2 regions of the Metabacillus schmidteae genome follow, and region 1 is predicted to be linked to the other one. Evidence: riboswitches for the same ligand, from Rfam matches in the RefSeq annotation. Region 1 holds a riboswitch; the other holds the start of a gene.
What was found. Region 1 has a riboswitch for FMN ahead of ribE (riboflavin synthase). Riboswitches for the same ligand answer to the same signal wherever they lie in the genome.

Region 1 (8,261 bases):
GAGATATGTTAATTTGGGACCTGCCATTACCAGAGGTTAAGCCAAATGATATTTTGGCCGTATTCTGTACAGGTGCTTATGGCTATTCAATGGCTAATAATTATAACAGAATCCCAAGACCGGCAGTTGTTTTTGTTGAAAATGGCGAAGCGCAACTTGTAGTGAAAAGAGAGAGTTTTGAAGATTTGATTGTGAATGATCTTCCCTTTCAATCGAAAGTAATTAATAAATAATAAAAAAACAAGAGCGGTGTTAAAAATACACACGCTCTTGTTTTTTATTATGCGGATTGCTCATTATTTGTAAAGATAGAAATAATCGCATTCCATAATGCTATAAAGAATTCTTTTACTTGCTGTAGAAAAGTTTGGCCTTCCTCAGAATTCAGAAAATTTGAGATTTTATCCCTTGCCTGATCGAGCTGATCACCAACCTGATTCCAATCGATATTTATATCCTTCATCTTATTAAACAAATCAATTAAACTATTGATATCTTCTTCTGAAAGTGTAATACCTAAATCATTTGCTGCATTTTCAATCATTGTACGTAATTCCGCATCGGTCTCAGGAATACCATTTTTGGCAATGTCATCCTTGATTTTTGCCATTAAAGCTGATGCATTTTCCGCTCCAACCTCATCACCCAATTTTGCTGTTGTGACAAGTTCTTCATTCGCAACCTGTTTTACATCTTCCGGTATAGCTTCTTCAGAAGAAATCTCATAAGCCTTGATTAAACCTGTTAAGGCAGCAGTACCTGAAACTTCAAAAGGTGCGGTAACATAAATGGACGCATCTTTAACACCTGCTGTCATGAGGGCATTTAAATACATTTCATCCGTTACCCAGTTGATATTCTTTGTTTTAACTTCAAGACCTGAACCAGCTTTTTCAATTGTAATACTTGTTGACGATATAGCCTTCGTTCCGATTGTTGCTTTTGGAATATAATCACCTAAATATTGATGTTCTTCCTCATTAGAAACTGTGATGATTTGATCATCTGCAGTTGCATTCATTTCATTAAGAATCGTTTGTTTTTGTTCTTCTGTTAAATTTTCTCCAAGCGTAATAATCATATCCCCCACTACTGCATCTGCGTATGTTAAGGATGGAAAAGCAAATAAAAGTAAAGCGATGAAACTAACTATATATTTCTTCAAAATAATGCCTCCTTATTCAAACAATGACTGGCTCTCCTCATCTATTATAGAGCTTTTTATAAAATGTCAATACATTCAACATGGAAATTAAGAATTTCTTAATATTATTTATTAACGATCTATTTGGTATTCCTCCCTTGAGTATAGTAGAATAGGTAGGTATTCATGTCTATTAGACGTACAAAACATATTGGAGGTTTCATACATATGAAAAAAGCACAAATTACAATGGAAAATGGCGATGTAATGACAATGGAGCTTTACCAAAATGAAGCACCAGGAACAGTTGCTAACTTTGAAAAGCTTGCTAATGAAGGATTTTATAATGGCTTAACATTTCACCGTGTTATCCCTGGGTTTGTAGCACAAGGTGGTTGTCCGCATGGAACTGGAACTGGAGGACCTGGCTATACGATTAAGTGTGAAACACAAGGTAATCCACACAAGCATGAAGCAGGATCCCTTTCAATGGCACATGCAGGGAAAGATACAGGCGGCAGCCAATTCTTTATCGTTCACGAGCCACAACCTCATTTAAACGGGGTTCATACTGTTTTTGGTAAAGTAGTGGATAATCTAGAAGCTGTTTATAAAATTAAACCAAATGATGTAATGAAAGAAGTAAAGGTTTTTGAAGAATAAAATCTAAAAAATTTTAGAACTGTCTAGTATATGGGCAGTTCTTTTTCATTGCCAGGAAAGTTTAACAATAAATTTACCTTTTAATTTCTAAAAATGAAACATAAAGATTGCAACATGCTCGTTATATGGATAAAATATAATTTATAATTTCATATTTCGTTTTACATTCTTCGGGGCAGGGTGGAATTCCCTACCGGCGGTGATGAAGGGGAGTGACTCTTCTAAGTCCGTGACCCGTAAACATTAATTGTTACGGTGGATCTAGTGAGATTCTAGGGCCGACAGTGAAAGTCTGGATGGGAGAAGAATTGCGTGAATTTTTTGCGGTGTATTAAAGTCTGTGAAAAAAATAGACATTTAATACTCTTATTTGACATACTCAAATATCAATTTCTGACAATTTCCAAGCCCCTAGTCTCTTTGACAGTGGGCTTTTTTTGCATTGCATAATATATGCAATGCAATGTAAACGTAAATATGACATGTATAAAAGGAAGGAGGAAATCGTGTGTTTACAGGGATCATTGAAGAAATTGGCACAGTTCAAAGTGTACAAAGCTCAAAAGAAGCGATCGTTTTCACAATAGGAGCAAAACATATACTTAAAGATGTAGCTTTAGGGGACAGTATTTCAGTAAATGGAGTATGCTTAACAGTCACACAATTCTCGGCTGCTTCTTTCTCAGTTGATGTAATGCCTGAAACGGTTAGAAGCACATCTTTATCCCTTTTAAAAAAAGGGTCAACAGTAAACTTGGAGAGAGCAATGGCAGCGAACGGAAGATTCGGCGGTCACTTTGTTTCTGGACATGTTGACGGTATTGGAAAGATCGTGAAAAAACAGCAAGTGTCTAATGCAGTTTATTATGAAATACAAGTGCCTGAAGAATTAACTAGTACCTTGATCCATAAAGGTTCTATTACAGTAGATGGAATAAGCCTGACGATTTTTGGGTTAGAGAAAGAAAAAGTAGTCATTTCTATTATTCCTCATACTTTAGGTGAAACCATTTTAGGAACAAAGGGTGTTGGTGATATTGTGAACATCGAATGTGATATGGTTGGGAAATATATAAAAAAATTTGTTTCTCAACAAGATAACACAAAAGGCTCTTCATTAAGTAAATCATTTTTAGAAGAAAATGGCTTTGTCTAAGGATAGACAATAAACAACAGCTGACTAGCAGGTTGTTAGCCAATGTAACATATATGAAGGGAGTTATATCATGTTCAATACAATCGAAGAGGCAATTACAGATTTGAGAGATGGTAAAGTAGTCATTGTTGTAGATGACGAGGACCGTGAAAATGAAGGAGATTTTGTTTCCCTGGCTGATAGAGTGACTCCTGAAGTAATTAATTTCATGATAAAGCATGGTAGAGGGCTTGTATGTGTTCCAATAACAGAAAATCAGGCAGCTAAATTGGATCTTTCTCCTATGGTCTCTCAAAATACCGATCCACATGGAACGGCTTTCACCGTTAGTGTTGACCATAAAACAAATTCAACAGGAATTAGTGCATTTGAACGTGCCGATACTGTAAAAGCACTTTTATCGGAAGATTCAAAGCCCGCAGATTTCAAGAGACCAGGACATACATTTCCATTAATTGCAAAAGAAGGTGGAGTTCTCCGTAGAGCTGGTCACACTGAAGCAGCAGTAGATTTGTCCCGTCTATGTGGTGCAAAGCCTGGTGGAGTCATTTGTGAGATTATTAAAGAAGATGGTACGATGGCAAGAGTGCCTGACTTATTAGTCCTTGCTAAAGAGCTTGACTTGAAAATTATTACGATTAAGGATTTAATTAAATATCGTAATCAGAGAGAAAAGTTGGTTAAGAAAGAAGTTGAAATTGAGCTGCCAACTGAATTTGGTTCTTTTAGAGCTATAGGCTATTCTAATGTTTTAGATCAAAAAGAACATGTTGCATTTGTGAAAGGCGATATTAGCCCTGAAGAAGAGATATTAGTAAGAGTCCATTCTGAATGTCTTACAGGAGATGTATTTGGATCTTACAGATGTGACTGTGGCCCCCAATTACATGCTGCACTTTCTCAAATTGAGAAAGAAGGAAAAGGGGTTTTACTCTACATGAGGCAAGAGGGTAGAGGGATAGGTCTACTAAATAAGATGAGGGCTTATAAGCTTCAGGAACAAGGGTATGATACCGTTGTAGCAAATGAAAAATTAGGATTTGCTCCTGATTTAAGAGATTATGGCATCGGTGCTCAGATTCTTAAAGATCTGGGAATTGAAAAAATGAAGCTCTTGACAAATAATCCGCGTAAGATTGCTGGACTTGAAGGCTATGGCTTAACAATTGTCGATAGAGTACCGATTGAAATGCCTGCAAGAGAAGAAAATGAAAATTACTTAAGAACAAAATATGAAAAACTAGGTCATTACTTACATTTTTAAATCGAAAGTTGGAGGAATAATAATGAAAACATTTGAAGGACATTTAATTGGAAGTGGATTGAAAGTTGCAATTGTAGTAGCACGTTTTAATGAGTTTATTACTTCTAAGCTATTAGGAGGAGCAGAAGATGCTTTGAAAAGACATGGCGTCGAAGAATCAGATGTAACTGTTGCTTGGGTTCCAGGTGCATTTGAATTACCTTTAGTTTCAAAAAAATTAGCTGAATCAGGAAAATATGATGCGGTTATCACTCTGGGTACTGTGATTCGTGGTGCTACAACTCACTATGATTATGTTTGTAATGAAGCAGCAAAAGGAGTTTCACAAGCTTCTCTAACAACAGGTGTACCGGTTATTTTCGGTGTTCTAACAACTGAATCGATTGAGCAAGCTGTCGAAAGAGCAGGAACGAAAGCAGGTAATAAAGGCTATGAAGCTGCTGTTACTGCAATTGAAATGGGTAACTTATTAAAGGCTCTTGATTAATTTTTCCAAAAAAGGTGTTTAAAATCGTCGAAAAACTGTATATAATGATTGAGTAACAATTGATTAATTTGAATCATATATATAGTTGTATTTTACTTTTGTTATGTCTGTAGTTAATTAGTGACACCTGCTAAAGCATGGCTAATAAAAACTGATTTTGTACGGTTTCAAACACTTTGCTTTCATTTTGAAAGCTAATTCGTTAATGAGGGGTATCTATGTTAATTCGCTTTAAAAAAAGTTTTGAAAAAATTGCGATGGGCCTTCTTTCCTTTATGCCGGCAGAAAAGGACTTAAAGCAATTACAACAAACAATAAAACAATATGAAACATTAGATGATTGGCAATTGTTTTTATGGAAGCAAGACGAAGATATCATTGGTGCAATTGGTGTCGTGTTTAAAGATGAAAACACTGTTGAAGTTCAACATATTTCCGTTAATCCTTCCCACCGACAACAAGGAATTGGTAAACAAATGGTTCAAGCTGTTACAGATCTTTATAAGAAGAAAACAGTTATTCCAAATAACGAAACAGAATCATTTTTCAAAAAATGTAGAGATTGTAAATAGTAATTTTAAAATTTAAGGGTCAGACTTCATAATAAATTTACGCTTCCTATCGATCTTACTAAGGTGGCGTTAGAAAAATTATTGAAGACTGACCCTTACCTATTAGGATTCCATGTTATTTTTATGAGACCTTTCCACTTTTCTTTTTTCTAATTGAAATAAACGCTCTTCAATGACGTCTGTTCTATCCCGTCTTTTATGTCTATGAATAAGCTCTTTATCTGTTAAATTACTCTCAGCTCCCCATTCTATTCCTTCATTTTTGCAAATTGAAAGGCATTCTTTCATTAATTCTTTATTTTTGATCGGAAGGTCGATGCTTGTATATGGTCGTTGATGTTGAATTTCATTTTTTCTCTTAACGAGTAACTTCATTAGCAGATCACTATGTAAACCTAACTTTTCGATATGGTCTCGTTCACTTTCTATAATACCTATAGCGTTAGAAATCATTTTTAAAGCTCCGCTAAAATTTCCTCTTCTATGATGGTAAAGCGCAACAGCGATTTGAATTAACCCAACCCAGTATTTCTTTCTATCCTTAAGTACATCCTTTTTCCAGTGTTCTTCAAGCACTTCATGGCATTCAAAATAATCTCGATCACAATGAAAATGCAAGAGGTAATCAATATATGCACGATCAAACATTGTATGATAACACCTTCAATTCAATAAATTTTTAATGACAGTGTACCATAAAACAACATTCTCAATTTGAAAAAGCAATAAAAAATTTTGAGGTTGCTGAGAATCCAGCAACCTCTTTTATCAAATTATAACCAAGCAGCACCAACGATAATTAATAAGATAAACAATACAACAATTAACGCAAACCCTGCACCGTAATTATAACCTTGATCACCCATGTTTTGAATCCTCCTTCAAGTTTAGCTTTTATACACTTGTAATATATGAGTGAAAGTTGAAATTGTATAGGCAGGAGTCCAGCTTTTAAAGTTTTTAGGTATTTTAAAAGTGTTTGCCAAAGAAATAATTATTGGACATGTTAAGAAAATACTCTATACTATATGGTGGCAAGTAGTAAGATTGGTGGGATAGAATTTGCAATATCATGTAAAAATAGACGCTTTTGAAGGACCTTTAGATTTATTACTTCATTTAATAAACCGATTAGAAATTGATATATACGATATTCCTGTCTCAGAAATAACAGAGCAATATATGCTATATATTCATACAATGCAAGAGCTTCATCTTGATATTGCTTCTGAATATTTAGTTATGGCAGCGACATTACTGTCAATAAAAAGTAGAATGTTGCTCCCGAAACAAGAAGAAGACTTATTTGAAGACGAATATGGAGAAGAACCTGAGGAAGATCCACGTGATGAGTTAATGAGACGGTTAATTGAGTACCGTAGATTTAAAGAAGCGGCAGATGACCTTAGGACACTTGAAGAAGATCGTTCTCACGTTTATACTAAGGCACCAAGTGATTTAAGTGAATTTGTAACAGAATCAACAACACAAATAGATTCCTTAAATGTTACCATTTATGATATGTTAGGCGCTTTTCAGAAAATGTTGCGGAGAAAGAAAATTCAAAAGCCGGTACAAACCAAAATAGCGCGTCAAGAAATTCCAATTGAAAAAAGAATGGAAGAAATATTAGCTGACTTAAAGTCAAGACCAGGCAGGAGGAAATTTCATGATTTGTTTCCTTCTAATATTAAAGAGCACTTAGTTGTGACTTTTTTAGCCATATTAGAGCTAATGAAAACACGTTCAATAGTTATTGAGCAAGAAAACAATTTTTCAGATATTTATGTTATGGGGAGTGAATCTTAGATGACCTTAGGTGTGATTGAGTGGAATTCAATCGTAGAAGCATTATTATTTGCCTCAGGTGACGAGGGTCTTTCCCTTAAACAATTAATAATGGTTTTAGAGGTTGAAGAGCAGGAAGTCGTTGCTATTATGAAAGAGCTAGCGGAAAATTATAAACAGAATGACAGGGGAATTGAGCTAGTAGAGGTTGCCGGTCAATATCAACTGACAACAAAAAAAGAGCATGCAGCATATTTAAAGAAATTAGTTGAATCACCTGGGAGTGGCTCACTTTCACAGGCTGCATTGGAAACATTAGCTATTGTTGCATATAAACAGCCTATTACAAGAGCAGAAATTGAAGAAATTCGCGGTGTGAAAACAGAAAGACCGATTCAAACACTTGTATCAAAAATACTTATTAAAGAAGTTGGAAGGGCCGAGGGAACAGGCCGTGCAATATTGTATGGAACAACCAAGGAATTTCTGGAATATTTTGGGCTTAAATCGATAAAAGAACTTCCGCCACTTCCGGAAAAAGCTGATAATGAATTTGAACAAGAAGAAGCTGATCTTTTCTTTGAAAAGTTTAACGAAACACTGGAAGATTTGAACTAATTTTGACTGACCTGAAAAAATATTTTTAGGTCAGTCTTTTTTTTTTGAAAAGACAATATGATGTAGTGTATATAAAGGCTTTTAGTCATATTAAAGTAAATTGTTAATAGGTCCTTTTATTAACTAAATCTTGAAGAGGTGTATGATGAATGACAGCGATATTATTAAGAGTTGAAACGAAAAAAGTAGCCGCTTTCTTAGAGAACATTGTCGAGCAGCTAACTGAATATGTAAATTCGATTACGATACATTCCCTAGGACAAGAAGGAATATTTGATCATGAATATCTTCTAGAGTTATTAAAAACAACCCGGAGATTATTAGTTTTTTGTGAGGAAGGACTTGAAGCATGTAATAGTATTCTCAAAAAAAAGTCAACTGATGAAGAATATATGAAACATGTGCTGGATAAGGTTTATTGTCAATGTATTGAAAGGTTTTTTCATCCCAAAAATGATGTATGGTATGAAAATAGTCGAAGTTCCTATTCGGATGAACACTGTATAGTATTTAGAAAAGCTGTCCCTCCTACATATGTTTCATTTATTTATTCGATAGAATTAGAATTT
Region 2 (8,261 bases), 3.6 Mb from region 1:
CTAAAAAGATTTACTAGAAGATCCTAAGGAAATGTTTATTTCTTTAGGATTTTTGTTATTTCTACAAGCTGTTGGTGAATAGATTTTAAGCGAAGTATGCAAAGCTGGGAGGGCCATACATGTATCCATATCCTGTTTATCCGTATTATGGGAAAAAGCAAAAGACAAAGGTGCAGCCAATTGTATTTCCACCACAACATCAAAATCGTCATCCAGGTTTTGAATTTGAAATGACTCCTCCACCAATCTCAGAGTGGGATGGCTATAAAGGAAGTGGAAAGTTAAAGAATAAAGTAGCAATTATAACTGGGGGAGATAGCGGAATTGGAAGGGCGGTTGCCTATGCCTTTGTAAAAGAGGGAGCGGCAGTTGTTATTCCTTATTATAATGAGCATCAAGATGCCCAGGCGACAAAGCGAAGAATTGAAGAACTGGGTGGGAAATGTTTACTTTGCCCCGGAGATTTATCACGGGAACAATCATCCTATGAAGTTGTCAAATCAGCCATTCGAACGTTCGGCCGATTAGATGTTGTTGTCAATAACCATGCTGTACAGTATGTTCAAAAAAGCATTTTAGATATATCAGCAGAGCAACTGGAAAAAACGTTCAAAACAAATATATTTGCCTTTTTCTATATGGTCAAAGCAAGCCTGCCTTATTTAGAAAAGGGAAGCTCAATTATTAACACAACATCTGTCACTGCATATGAAGGAAACAAAACATTGATTGATTATTCTGCGACAAAAGGAGCCATCACAACGTTTACAAGATCTTTGTCACTGTCTCTTGTGGATAAACAGATAAGGGTGAATGGGATAGCACCAGGTCCAATATGGACTCCATTAATTCCCTCGAGCTTTTCAGCGGAAAATGTCGCAACATTTGGTTTAGACTCCAAAATGAAACGACCTGGACAGCCATTCGAGCTTGCACCTGCATATGTGTATCTTGCATCAGATGATTCACGTTATGTAACAGGTCAGGTTTTGCATGTAAATGGAGGTCAATTCAGAACGTCGTAACCGCAACTTAGGAACTATAAAATAACCCTGTGAATAACTTGTGTATAGTGGATAAAAGTCCTATATATATTGTGGCGAACGAATGTACCCACACAAAATGTGGATAGTAAATGTGGATATGTTGATAACTTTTGTGGATAAGTTGTTGTTAACTAGGTAATAGGCTGTTAATATCTAAATTTTTACGATATAAAAGTGGAAAACTGTAAGCAATATCAACATTTTCTAAATGAAAGCGCAGTTATCCACATGTGAAAAATAAAATTTAAAATAAGGGACCGTTTACAAAGACGGTCCCTTTATCTTTGCTTAGGAATTTATAAAATTCCTGAACTGTGGCTGATCAAGGCGCTTGCGCTTTTGTTCATTGTATGAACCGTTTCTTTTTGACAAATCATAACTAGTACTTAATTTTAAAGGACGTGTCATGATGACTGAAAAAACAAATACATATGAATGTATCATCGTTGGAGCAGGAATTGCGGGCTTGCAGGCAGCGATTCAATTAGGAAGATATATGCATAAAGTAATGGTGATTGATTCTGAAGATGGAAGATCAAACTTATGCAGAGGCTACCACAATATATTGGGATGGCCGGATGGAGTAAGCGGTGAAACTCTTAGAGATCTAGGTAAAAAACAAGCAGCACAATATGGAATTGAATTTATAAAGGACTATGTTATCGAAGCAAAAAAGAGTAATGAAAGAATATCAGTGAAAACTGAATCCGGTAAAACATATGAATCCACAACGCTTCTGTTATCCACAGGAATTAAAGATCGAATTCCGGAGATAAAAAATATTATCCCATGTTTAGGTGTTTCTATCTATGTATGTCCAGATTGTGATGGCTATGAGGTAAGAAATCAGCATGTTCTTCTGTTAGGATCCGGAAAAACAGGTGCAAGTTTGGCGTTAACCTTAACATATTGGACAGAAAAGATTACATTCATCAATCATGATGGAGAAGTGGAGCAGTCATTATTAGAGAAGTTAAAGCAAAAGAACATAGATGTTATTCATGAAGAGATTGAGGCAATTGTTACTGAAAATGAATCTGACTTTAAAGGGGTAACATTAAAAAATGGACAAACCATTCAGGGTGATAAAGGATTTATTGGATTTGGCGGCAATGCCGTTCATTCTGAGCTTGCAAAGCAACTAGGTGTAGAAAGACTTGAAAACAAGCATGTTCTTGTAGATCCTCGAACAAAGGAAACAAATATAACAAATGTGTGGGCAGCAGGAGATCTTATTGCCCATTCAGAGCAGGTGACCATCGCAATGGCAGACGGATGTCAGGCGGCCATATGGATTCATAAACGGTTACTGAAAAATAATCAGTGACGTGAAATCTCTGTTTTCCTTCTTCATGATGTTTTGTATCATAGAGTGAGTAGGAATCAAAAAGGGAGAGGTTGGATTTGCGAAAAGAAATTGAGGATTTGTACGATGAAGTGTATGAAAAACTGGCTGAGTATCATCAAACGTCTTTTGAGTACACACAAAAGCTTTCAGATTACCCAATCACCCAACATGAAGAAGTAACAGAAAAGCTGGAAAGAATTGAGTTTGCCTTACAAGCGGCAAAGGATATTTTGGAAAACATCATGACTCCGGGAACAAAGATGACGATTATGCATCAAAAAGGGACCATTCAGATAGATCTAAATAATTGAGAGAACGAACACACGAGTCTATTTTTATACTTTCATAAAGCATGAAATTTTATGGGTAATAGGATAAGAAAAACTATAGCTTTCACATTAGGACTTGGCGATAGGCCAAGTTTTTCTAATAAAAAAGGGACAATTTATACCAAGTGATTATCTAGGAATAAAATGCAAATCTCTTTTAAAAAATGAAGTTTTCTGTATAATTAAGACATAAACAAAATAATGATCTATCTTCGGGGCAGGGTGAAATTCCCGATCGGCGGTAATAAGAGATTTTCTTTAAGCCCGCGAGCCTTTTAGGCAGGATTTGGTGCAATTCCAAAGCCGACAGTATAGTCTGGATGGGAGAAGATGGAGGTTCAGCTAACGTTCAAAAAATGACTTGATGAACGTTTATTTAGGATGCCTTCGTAAACTCCCTCATACATTTGTGAGGGAGTTTTTTATACGTTATCAACATAAGGTATCTTACTTTGCGAACACCTCTTCCAAACGCGATGGATCAATGGAGGAGAGATACAAATGATTAGAACAGAAAAATTTAGTGTAAGAACAATGGCATCAGTTGCAATGCTTAGCAGTATATCGTATTTATTAATGCTTTTAGTTTTTCCGTTACCACTATTTCCCACCTTTTTATTCATTGATTTTAGTGACATTCCTGCGCTACTTGCAACTGTTATGTTTGGTCCATTGGCAGGTGTCTTAGTCGTTTTAATTAAAAATATTATTAATTTCTTAATGATGGGGAGCCCAACTGGAGTGCCTGTTGGTCACATTGCAAACTTCTTAGCAGGAGTTGTCTTTATTTTACCTACGTATTATGTATATAAAAGAATGGAAACAAGAAAAGGGATAATGATTGCCCTGGCGGTTGGAACACTTTCAATGGCGATTGTTATGAGTATATTAAACTATTTATTTATACTTCCGGCATATACCTACTTCATGCAGGCACCTGATATGCGCAATTTAGTTATACCTGCGATATTACCGTTTAACGTAGTAAAAGGTGTCCTAATGTCAACTTTGTTTGTATTGGTATTTGTCCGACTTAAAAGTTGGATGGCGAAATTTGCATAAAAGAAATATGATCGTCCCCAGTGGTTTACTGGGGGTTATTTTTTGCCCAAAAGGTTAATATCAGGGAAAAGGAATAAATTTTGCAAGAGACAACATTTGATTCAAACCTAAACAGTATGTCTCTCTTGCCTAATTTCACCTGGTGATTTCCCAGTGAGTTTGCGTGTAATCTTGTTTAGGTAGTTAGCATTTTTATAACCGACTAATTGCGCGATTTCATCAACCGTGTATTTAGTATGCTGCAAAAGCTCGATGGCCTTTTGCAGTCGGATATTTGTTAAATATTGAATAGGAGTTGTTCCAGTTTCTTCTTTAAATAGTCTAGTGAAATGATACTTTGATAATTTTGAAGCCTCTGCCATTTCTTCAGCTCCAATGTCATCCTGGTAATAGTTTTTAGCGAATAATACGGCGCTTATGACTCCCTCTGACCAATCCTCCATATATTTATCAACTGTTTTTAATGATAAAGACAATTCCATTAGAAATTGATAGGCGATGCTTGATCCGTGATAGGCATTTGTTATTTTTTTCTCGATAGAATCATCGTAAATTTGCTTAAGAAACTTAATGAGTGTTGATTCCGGGTGAAATCGGATAACCTGGTTGTCTGATTTCTTTACATGCTCCCAGCAGCGTCTTGCTTCATTTCCGTATAGGGTTAAATAGAGAAATTCCCATTTCGATGAATGTTCTGGTAAATAATAATGATAATTGCTGGGGCTGCTGACAATAAATGCATGACCTGCTTTTAATTGATGTACCTTACCATCAATATTGATTTCACCATGTCCAGATAACGTATATTGAAAGATGTATTTATCTTGATCCTTTCTCTCCGTTCCGCTCCAAGAGTAAATGGATGAAGCTTGCTCATCCCAACCAACAGACCAAATTTGAGCAACACTGTTCACATGTGGCTCATTAAAACGAAAGACAATGGCTCCTTTTTTCTTTTCCATAGCAAAAAAATCCCCCTTTCTTACCCTTTTTATCTAAACTGAGCAAAAAAAGACTTATGTATTAATCAGAATAGTGTTTGATATAGTTAAAATCCTTGTATATAAAAGCTTATTCTAAGCAAAAAAGTGCTAATTAATAAAATAATTTTACCATTGTTCAATGAAAAATTGAAACTTACAATAAAGATAACGCTATCACAAACCAAAAATGCGAGATGAAGGGTGATTTTCAATGATAGATCAATTACTAGACCAGTTTAAACAAATATTCAAAACAGATCAGTCTGTTCGCACATTTTTTGCGCCGGGCAGAGTGAATTTAATAGGTGAACATACAGATTATAATGGCGGTCATGTGTTTCCATGTGCTTTAACATTTGGAACATACGCATTGGTAGCACCAAGAAATGACAAGTCTATCCGTCTGTATTCAGTAAATTTCCCTGATAAAGGAATTATTGAATTATCAACTCAAGATCAACTTGCGCTTGAAAAAGAACATGACTGGGCCAATTATCCTAAAGGAGTCATAAAAGAGTTCGCAGATCGAGGTGTTCAGGTAGAAACAGGATTGGATGTTTTATTCTACGGAAATATTCCAAATGGTGCGGGTTTATCTTCTTCAGCATCTATTGAACTTGTAACAGCAGTTGCTTTACAATCAATATTGGAAACAACGTTTAGTCGTGTTGATCTTGTTAAAATGAGTCAGCATGCAGAAAATGAGTTTATTGGGGTAAGCTGTGGCATTATGGATCAATTTGCCATAGGAATGGGAAGAGAAGACAATGCAATTCTGTTAAATTGTCAAACACTTGACTATCAATATAGCCCCATAGTCCTTGAGGATGCATCTCTTGTCATTGCAAACACAAATAAACGCAGAGCACTTGCGGACTCAAAGTACAATGAAAGGCGCTCTGAATGTGAACGTGCTCTTTCACAAATACAAACTCAAATTTCGATTCAATCTCTTGGCGACCTTACACCGGAGCAATTCGAAAGTCATCGTCACCTAATCAAAAATGAACTTGATCAAAAACGTGCAAAGCATGCTGTTTATGAAAATGCACGAACGATTCAAGCAGTTGAAAAACTGCAGCAAGGTGATATTAAAAGCTTCGGTCAGCTAATGTGTGATTCTCATACATCGTTAAGAGATGATTATGAGGTAACTGGTTTTGAATTAGACACATTAGTAGAAGCAGCTCTTAGCCAAGATGGTGTAATTGGCTCAAGAATGACAGGTGCAGGCTTTGGAGGATGTACAGTATCAATTGTAAAAAATGATAAAATCGAAGAATTTATTCGAGAAGTAGGCAAGCGTTATAACGAAAAAACAGGGTTAGAGGCTGATTTTTACGTAGCGAATGTTGGCGATGGAGCAAAAGAAATAAAAATGAATTAAGTGGAGGATGAAAAGATGGCAGTATTAGTATGTGGTGGAGCAGGATATATTGGGAGTCACACGGTGTCTGAGCTACTAGATCGTAATGAAGAGGTAGTGGTGGTTGATAATCTTCAAAAGGGACATCTTCCAGCTGTTTTAGAAGGAGCAAAACTTTACAACGGTGACTTACGTGATGAAGCTTTTCTAAAAAGCGTTTTTCAAGAAAATGAGATAGAAGCGGTCATTCACTTTGCTGCTGATTCATTAGTTGGTGAGAGTGTTGAAAAACCACTGCAATACTATGAAAATAATGTGTACGGAACAATGTGCCTTTTAAAGGTCATGACAGAATTTAATGTGAAGAAAATTGTCTTTTCATCAACAGCTGCAACTTATGGTGAAGCAGAAAATATTCCGATCGTTGAAACGGATCCAACTGTTCCGACAAATCCATATGGAGAAACAAAGCTTGCGGTTGAAAAAATGCTAAAGTGGAGTGAACAAGCATACGGGTTAAAATATGTTGTGCTTCGCTATTTCAATGTAGCAGGTGCTCATATGAAAGGAAAACTTGGTGAAGATCATGACCCGGAAACACACTTAATTCCAATCATCTTACAAGTAGCATTAGGAGATCGTGAGAAAATTATGATCTTTGGTGATGACTATAAAACAGAAGACGGTACATGTATAAGAGATTATATCCATGTAACAGACTTAGCCGATGCCCATATTTTGGCGATTGAAAAGCTGCGCAAAGAAAATACAAGTGCTACGTATAATCTCGGCAATGGAAACGGCTTTTCTGTAAAAGAAGTCATTGAAACAGCTCGTAAAGTAACAGGTCATCCAATACCTGCCGAAGTAGCACCACGCCGTGCAGGAGACCCTGCTGTATTAATAGCATCATCCGAAAAAGCCATAAAGGAACTAGGATGGAAGCCTAAATATGCTGATCTTCACACGATGATTGAAAGTGCGTGGAACTGGTTCCAAAAGAATCCTAAAGGCTATCAAAAATAAATTTTTGTTGTTTAAAATACTAAATTTTTTATGAATTTTGGCTAAGCGCTTCGACATCCAGCTTCAGCGCCTAGCCCCTCTAGGGTCTAGCCAATTTAGAATTGAAGGCAAAGAACGCCTTCTATTCTAAATCGTCTTATGCTTGTCGGGGCTGAACAAGGCGCTTACGCTTTTGGTCAAAAGACGAGAGGGTGTATACCGTGTCTATTCATATTGATAAAGAAATAGAACGATTGCTTCAATTTGCTTTAAAAAAGGAAATCATCACAATCTGGGACGTGGATTTAGCTCGAAATAAAATCTTAGAGGTGTTACAGCTTTCTGATACGAAGGCTGTAACAATCGAAGATGAAGAGTTGGAATCTCCTGTATCGATTTTAGAAAATATACTGGATTGGGCAGCAGAAAAAGGTCTTATCAAAGATAACACTGTGACATTCCGTGATTTGCTGGACACGAAAATTATGGGCTGTCTTGTTCCATCACAAGGAGAAATCATACGTCGATTTGATGAGCTTGTTTTTCAGGCTGGACCAAAACAAGCGACAGAATGGTTTTATCATTTCTCACAGGATGTTCATTATATTCGTACAGATCGGATTGCGAAAAATGAAAAATGGCTTGTTGGTACAGAATATGGCGACCTGCAAATGACGATCAATTTGTCAAAGCCTGAAAAAGATCCAGCCGCGATTGCAGCTGCGAGAAACATGCAAAAAAGTGAATATCCTTCTTGTTTATTATGTAAGGAGAATGTGGGATATGCAGGTCGCATAGATCACCCGGCAAGGCAAAATCACCGCATAATCCCTGTTACATTAGATGATGAGCAGTGGTTTCTTCAGTTTTCACCATATGTGTATTACAATGAGCATGCCATTGTTCTTGCCGGTGAGCATAAGCCGATGAAAATTTCTAAGGAAACTTTTAAAAAGTTACTGCATTTTGTTGAGCAGTATCCGCATTATTTCCTAGGATCAAACGCAGATTTACCGATTGTTGGCGGCTCTATTTTAAGCCATGACCATTTCCAGGGAGGACACCATACATTTCCGATGGAGGTTGCAGAAAAAATGCATACATTTTCTGTGAGCAAATATC

Region 2: linked by a shared signal. The riboswitch ahead of HWV59_RS00600 (ECF transporter S component) and the one ahead of ribE (riboflavin synthase) in region 1 are both predicted to bind FMN.

The regions. Positions count from the first base shown of each region.
Region 1 covers NZ_CAESCH010000001.1:3,740,054-3,748,314, reverse strand. The annotation lists gene lysA (diaminopimelate decarboxylase) at 1-233, shown strand, start outside; gene HWV59_RS18280 (DUF1002 domain-containing protein) at 281-1,165, opposite strand; gene HWV59_RS18275 (peptidylprolyl isomerase) at 1,373-1,807, shown strand; FMN riboswitch at 1,970-2,119, shown strand; gene ribE (riboflavin synthase) at 2,316-2,963, shown strand; gene HWV59_RS18265 (bifunctional 3,4-dihydroxy-2-butanone-4-phosphate synthase/GTP cyclohydrolase II) at 3,034-4,227, shown strand; gene ribH (6,7-dimethyl-8-ribityllumazine synthase) at 4,250-4,714, shown strand; gene HWV59_RS18255 (GNAT family N-acetyltransferase) at 4,933-5,286, shown strand; gene HWV59_RS18250 (DUF309 domain-containing protein) at 5,389-5,934, opposite strand; gene HWV59_RS18245 (YjcZ family sporulation protein) at 6,060-6,152, opposite strand; gene HWV59_RS18240 (segregation/condensation protein A) at 6,349-7,095, shown strand; gene scpB (SMC-Scp complex subunit ScpB) at 7,096-7,692, shown strand; gene HWV59_RS18230 (DUF3907 family protein) at 7,842-8,261, shown strand, end outside.
Region 2 covers NZ_CAESCH010000001.1:120,654-128,914, reverse strand. The annotation lists gene HWV59_RS00620 (TolB family protein) at 1-27, shown strand, start outside; gene HWV59_RS00615 (SDR family oxidoreductase) at 120-1,025, shown strand; gene HWV59_RS00610 (NAD(P)/FAD-dependent oxidoreductase) at 1,456-2,373, shown strand; gene HWV59_RS00605 (hypothetical protein) at 2,451-2,705, shown strand; FMN riboswitch at 2,928-3,059, shown strand; gene HWV59_RS00600 (ECF transporter S component) at 3,225-3,785, shown strand; gene HWV59_RS00595 (AraC family transcriptional regulator) at 3,893-4,747, opposite strand; gene HWV59_RS00590 (galactokinase) at 4,980-6,155, shown strand; gene galE (UDP-glucose 4-epimerase GalE) at 6,171-7,160, shown strand; gene galT (UDP-glucose--hexose-1-phosphate uridylyltransferase) at 7,367-8,261, shown strand, end outside.